DNA from 2 places in the Peribacillus sp. Hz7 genome. Region 2 is predicted to be linked to the other one. Evidence: riboswitches for the same ligand, from Rfam matches in the RefSeq annotation. Region 2 holds a riboswitch; the other holds the start of a gene.
What was found. Region 2 has a riboswitch for FMN ahead of ribE (riboflavin synthase). Riboswitches for the same ligand answer to the same signal wherever they lie in the genome.

Region 1: linked by a shared signal. The riboswitch ahead of ACE199_RS05105 (ECF transporter S component) and the one ahead of ribE (riboflavin synthase) in region 2 are both predicted to bind FMN.

The regions. Positions count from the first base shown of each region.
Region 1 covers NZ_JBHHJV010000002.1:308,314-311,742, forward strand. Annotated here, with positions in the region: gene ACE199_RS05095 (YpbB family protein) at 1-351, opposite strand, end outside; gene ACE199_RS05100 (ferredoxin) at 618-866, shown strand; gene ACE199_RS05105 (ECF transporter S component) at 1,045-1,620, opposite strand; FMN riboswitch at 1,786-1,922, opposite strand; gene serA (phosphoglycerate dehydrogenase) at 2,294-3,429, shown strand, end outside.
Region 2 covers NZ_JBHHJV010000007.1:128,528-131,956, forward strand. Annotated here, with positions in the region: gene ribH (6,7-dimethyl-8-ribityllumazine synthase) at 1-389, opposite strand, end outside; partial or broken gene ribB (3,4-dihydroxy-2-butanone-4-phosphate synthase) at 427-1,050, opposite strand; gene ribE (riboflavin synthase) at 1,063-1,704, opposite strand; FMN riboswitch at 1,858-1,988, opposite strand; gene ACE199_RS11925 (DEAD/DEAH box helicase) at 2,109-3,245, opposite strand; gene ACE199_RS11930 (ATP-binding protein) at 3,284-3,429, opposite strand, start outside.

The DNA of each region.
Region 1 (3,429 bases), on a different contig from region 2:
AGGAGCCACATTTTGATATTTCCATCCATTTAATCGAGTTGGGATTGGTTCACATTGAGCAAGCTCTTCCTCTCCACTTTGTGTAATAATAAAAACATCTGAGTTTTCCTTAGCTGTGATCCAACCATGTTCAACAAGATTTTGGATGGTATCAACCAGCTGTTTTCGAGTGAAGTGAGGAATTGTTCCAAAAACATTAGTCAAACGAAATAAATGAGCATCTTGAATAGTTTGTGAAGATTTTTTTCCTTGCAACATATGATAAATGGCATAAATGGATCGCTCACCTTGAAATTTTTTGATTGTATGGAGGATGATAACTTGCAAATAATTTGCCAAATGTACACTCACACCCTTTGTTTTCCCTAATGATGCTTTCATTGTAACAAAGATGGAGATAAAGTGTATTTCTAATCCTCAAAATAAGACAAATTTTGTTCTTTTTTAGCAAATAAAAAATACATGATATTTCATTTGTTGGTTATTCGTATACCATGAGGAATTTTTTAGCTAGATTTCCTATTGAAAAATACGGAATTCAGCCGTACAATAGGAATAAGGTGAAACTATGTGAATAAATAACTCATGTTATTATCCAATTAGGAGGAGTTTTATATATGGCAAAATTTACAATCGTCGATAAAGATACATGCATCGCATGTGGCGCATGCGGCGCAGCTGCCCCAGATATTTATGATTACGATGATGAAGGCATTGCTTTCGTAACTTTAGATGATAACCAAGGAACAGTTGAAGTTCCAGATGTTTTACTAGATGATATGATGGATGCATTTGAAGGCTGCCCAACAGATTCTATTAAAGTGGCCGATGAAGCATTTGACGGCGATGCACTAAAATTCGAATAAAAGAACAGGCCATTTCCCTACACAGAAATGGCTTTTTTTTAACTTTGCTAATCGAACGATTCGAGATTCACTTCATGCAAAACTATCGTTCCCATCCATCTTTTAGCATATCCTTACCCCATACTATTTAGTCAAATTAGGCAAAAAAAATCGAACGGTAAACGTTCGATTTTTTTCTTCATATATTTTTATATAAGGCTTGTTTATTAAGCCACGTTTGCATTTTAGCAAAAATCAACATAAACACAACTGTAATCAATATACCTTTTATAAGGTTAAATGGCAAAATAGCAGTCGTGACAAATGTTCGAGCCTCTGGATCAGACATCGCCTCTGCTCCTAAGAAAAATGTATAGGCAGGTAAGAAGATATAATAATTTAAAACACTCATCAACACAGCCATTGAAATCGTTCCAGCAAATAACCCAAAAGTCATTCCTCTTACAGAACGAATTTTTTTATATACATAGTAGGTTGGTAAAACAAACAAAATCCCTGCTGTAAAGTTCGCAATATGTCCGACTGGAATCGCTGTTAAACTTCCTGTCATAATCGCATCTAACAAGTTTTTAACAAATTCTACTAGTATTCCTGCTCCAGGACCAAAGATTATCGCAGCAATTAAAGCGGGAATATCACTAAAATCCACATTCAAAAAAACTGGAAACCCCGGAAACGGAAAGTTCAGGAGCATCAAAACATAAGAGACGCTCGTAAGCATTGCTAAAGTCACTAACTTTTGTACCTTCATCATTCTCTCTCCTTCTTTTTCTAATCTACTCCGAAAAAGAGGACAAGTTCTGTTAAACGGTTTGTGTCCAATAAAAAACCCTTTAATTCCGATGAAATTAAAGGGAGAAATTAAAGGATTCGACAAACACACGCTCAATATATCATCTTTTTGAACGTCTACAAGAACCTCCATCTTCTCCCATCCAGACTATACTGTCGGCTTTGGAATCTCACCAAATCCTGCCTTAACCAAGGCTCGCGGGCTGAGAAGGAATCTCCTTCATCACCGCCGGTGGGGAATCACACCCCGCCCCGAAGATAGACCTATAAAATTATTATACTACTATGCATTTATTATATCTGCTTTTTCTTTATTTGAATAGCTTTTTTTCTAAAATTAACCAGGTTTAAAAATTCCCCTTACATAATCAAAAAAGAATGAGCCTTCTCTCTTCATTATAATAAAAATACAATATTTAACAATCGCACATTATTCGTTTATGGGAAATGATAACGCAAACAAAAAATGTTTTTTGAATAAAAACGTCAGGAAATACGTATAATTATATATCTCATATTATATTTATTCGCTTTTTATACTCCCTGCCTAATCTCCATAACATTGACAGTTATCCGTTCCGATTGTAAAATTAACTGAAATTTAAGATAATTTTTTCTAGGAAGGTGTTCATGACGTGTATCGCATTTTAGTAGCAGATGCCATCAAACCTGAAGGATTAGGCCCCCTATTAGAAGCAACCCACATTGAACTTATTCAAAAAAACGTCGGCGAAGCAGAGAAGCAGCTTGACCAAATTGATGCAATTCTAGTTCGAAGTGCAACAAAAGTAACCGAAGAATTAATGGAACGCATGCCGCAATTAAAGATTATTGCACGTGCAGGGGTTGGTGTCGATAACATTGACATTCCAGCCGCAACCAAACGTGGAATTGTTGTTGTAAATGCTCCTGATGGAAATACCATTTCTACATGTGAGCATACATTTGCAATGATGTCTTCTCTTGTCCGTCACATCCCACAAGCATTTACTTCTTTAAAGGCTGGAGAATGGAAACGTTCTTCTTTCACAGGTATTGAACTCCGCGGAAAAACACTGGGTATTGTTGGATTCGGTCGTATCGGTGGAGAACTCGCAAAGCGTGCAAAAGCATTCGGAATGGAAGTTGTTGTATTTGATCCATTCTTAACAACTGACCGTGCTAAGAAGATGGCCGTTACAGTCCTACCGTTAGCAGAACTATTACCCAAAGCCGATATTATTACGGTGCATACCCCCTTAACAAATGAAACAAGAGGTTTAATCAATAAGGAAAACTTAAAAACTTGTAAAAAAGGCGTATATTTCTTAAATTGTGCTCGTGGTGGAATCATCGATGAAGATGATTTATATGAAGCAATTATCGAAGGACAAGTAGCCGGAGCAGCACTTGACGTCTTCGTTGAAGAGCCGCCGCATGGCCACAAATTATTAGAGCTTGATCAAGTGATTGCAACACCTCATTTAGGTGCTTCAACAAAAGAAGCTCAATTAAATGTAGCTGTTCAAGTCGCTCAAGAAGTTCTGACTTATCTGAATGGAAATCCTGTTTCTAATTCTATTAACTTGCCCGCTATTTCAAAAGAAGTATTTGATAAAGTTCAACCGTTCTATCAACTTGTACAACATATAGGTATGATTGCTTCTCAACTCATCAAAGAAGGCATTCAGGAAATTTCAGTAACATATGCTGGTGAATCTTTAGATTTCGATACCTCTATCTTAACTAAGAGCTTACTTTCTGGATTCTTCAAAACAAGAATTGATTTACC
Region 2 (3,429 bases):
CCAGCACGCTCAATTGCTTGTTCAATATTTTCTGTTGTAACTACGCCAAAAATAACAGGAACTCCTGTATCTAACGTCACTCTCGCCATTCCTTTTGCTGATTCATTACATACATAATCGTAATGAGTTGTTGCACCGCGGATTACTGTTCCAAGCCCAATGATGGCATCATATTTTCCTGTTTCAACAAGCTTCTTTGCGATTAAAGGAATTTCAAAAGCTCCCGGTACCCAAGCTACATCGATGTCTGCTTCTTCTACACCGTGACGCTTCAAGCCGTCAAGCGCTCCGTCCAATAACTTACTCACAATAAATTCATTAAATCTTCCAACTACTATACCAATTTTTAATCCTGTTCCAATTAACTGTGCTTCAAAATGTTGTCCCATTTTCGTTCCCCCTAATATAATTCAGTATGATTTAGTTCACTTCAGCTGTTACACGTGAAGCTTGTTGTTTACGATAACGAATTAAATCTGCAATCGTGATAAATTTTAATTGAAATTCTTCTGCAACTTTGACTAAGTCAGGCACTCGTGCCATCGTACCGTCCTCTTTCATAATTTCACAAATCACTCCAGCTGGAGCTGCTCCACATAATTTAGCTAAGTCGACCGCAGCCTCTGTATGGCCTGCTCTTTGCAGCACACCGCCCGCCTTTGCTACAATTGGAAAAGTATGACCAGGGCGTTTAAAATCCTCGGCTACAGCCTCATCATCTAGAAGAGCATTTACTGTAATCGAACGATCAAAAGCACTAATGCCAGTTGAATTACTTCTATGATCAACACTTACTGTAAAAGCCGTACCATGTGGATCGGTATTTACCTCAACCATCGGATGTAAATTTAACTTCTGTGCGCGTTCTTCAGTAATCGCTGTGCAAACAAGACCTCTTCCATATGTAGCCATGAAATTAATCGCTTCCGGGGTTGCTTTTTCCGCTAGAACAATAAAATCCCCTTCGTTTTCACGATTTTCATCATCCACCACAATAATTGGTTTTCCTGCTTTTAAATCTGCTAATGCCTCTTCAATCGTATTAAACACTCTACTCACCTCTTAGTAAAATCCATTTTCAGCTAAAAAACTTTTGGTTAATGATTGTTTTGGTTTATTTGTCTGTAGGTGCTGCACGATATATTTACCAATCATATCATTTTCGATATTAACAATATCCCCTACACCTTTCTGTCCGATAATCGTGTCTTGAAACGTTAACGGAATTAATGAAACTGTTAATAGGTTGCCCTGAATATCAAAAATAGTTAAGCTCGTTCCATCAATAGCTACAGAACCTCTTGGGATACAATATTGACTCAAGCCTTCTTGAAGCTCGATTGTGAAGTACACGGCATTTTCTTTCGGTTGTTTTTTAATAATCGTCCCTGTCCCATCAATATGTCCTGAAACAAAATGACCACCGAATCTGCCTTGTGCACTCATTGCTCTTTCTAAATTGATAGGAGAACCAGGTTTTAATAATTGGATAGACGATGCTTTTACCGTTTCTGGCATTACATCAACAGTAAATGTATTAGTTGTAAAAGAAGTAACGGTTAAACAAACACCATTTACTGCAATACTGTCTCCAAGATGAACATCTTCCACAATTTTCTCTGAAGAAATCGTTATCTCCATGCTCTGCTTGCCTTTCTTTAACGATTGAACAACACCGATGTCTTCAATAATTCCAGTAAACATGTCTTCACCTCTTTTGCCGAAAAATAAAAACCCCATAGAGATACCTACAGGGTTTGCGGGAGTATATGGTGAAAAAAATGTATACTTAAATAAACCTTTAACTTCGAGTTCTCAAAATTTAAAGGATACACTCATACATTTTAAAAAATTCCACACGTCCTTCTCCCATCCAGACTTTACTGTCGGCTTTGGAATCTCACCAAATCCTGCCTTAAAAAGGCTCGCGGGCTTAGAATTGCTTCATCACCGCCGGTTGGGATTTACACCCGACCCCGAAGGACAAACTATTTATAACTTACAGTTAGTTTATCACGATAAAGTTATATTGTAAATTACTTACTCTCAATCTCATAACTACTAAAAGCGGAAGAAGAATAAATTCGTCTTCCGCTTGTATGGTTCACTTATTTTGCATCTACAATCTGTCCAGCATAAAACTCTTTTTTTTGTAGAGAAAGCTCCAGTTCACGAGCAATCTTCTTTAATTCACGCTCTTCTCGTTCCGTAACAATTGACATCACTGTTCCATCTGCGCCCGCGCGGCCTGTTCGACCAGAGCGATGTACATACTGATCTATGCTATTTGCTAAATCAACATGAATGACCGTCGTTAATCCTTTAATATCTAAACCGCGGGCCGCTACATCTGTCGCTAAAAGCAGTGGATGTTTGCCTGATTTCAATTTACGTAAAGCTTTTTCACGATCTACTTTGTTAGATTCTCCATGAAGCAGCCCCACTTCAACCTCTTTATATTTTAGCTTTTCTCCAATAACATTGAGCTCTCCGATATCATTGATAAAGGCTAGCCCTTTCATACCCTCTAAGCGAGAAATTTTCTCTAAAATTTTGAACTTATCACGTTTTTCTACAACAAAGTACATGTGATCTACTTTCGATTGCATTTTCTCACTTTTATCGACTTTAATCGTAACAGGCTCATTCATAAAGGCACGGGCTGCTTGTTCTGTTTCTTGCGGTAATGTTGCTGAAAACATCATCACTTGGCGATCTTTTAACGTTGTCTTCACAATATTACGGATCGTTGTAAGATGCTCTGGAACAAGCAATTGATCTCCTTCGTCTAACACGATCGTTTTCACTTCATGCATTTTTAATTTCTTTTGAGTAATAAGTTCCTGTATACGTCCTGGTGTCCCAGCAATAACTTGCGGGCGTTTTTTTAGTTTTTCTAATTGACGCTTCACATTTGCGCCTCCAATAAATGCCGCACCATTAATGCTGCTGCCTTGTGACCAAATACGAACCTCTTCATTAATCTGCATCACAAGCTCACGAGAGGAAGCAAGAATAAGAGCTTGTGGGGATGATTGATCAGGGTCTATTTTTTCAAGCAACGGAAGTAAATAAGCAAGTGTCTTTCCTGTTCCCGTTGGTGATTCAGCGATAACATCTTTTCCTTCCATAATTTGCGGAATAGCTTTCATTTGAATGGGAGTTGCTTGGGCAAAGCCCGATTTATTCCAAGCTTGCTCGATAAATGGTTTCATCTTTTCAAGTAATGCAGGTGTATTGCTCATTTTCTTCTCCTTTTATCTAAAAAAATCAATTACCTAGTTTATAGTACCACTTGTTCCTTTGCTAGTGGAATCCGAATCGTCACTAACGTTCCCTTGTTTTTTTCACTTTCAAAGAAAATCTCTCCATGGTGCCTATGAATAATCTTTTGACATACAGCAAGCCCAATACCTGTACCTTTTTCTT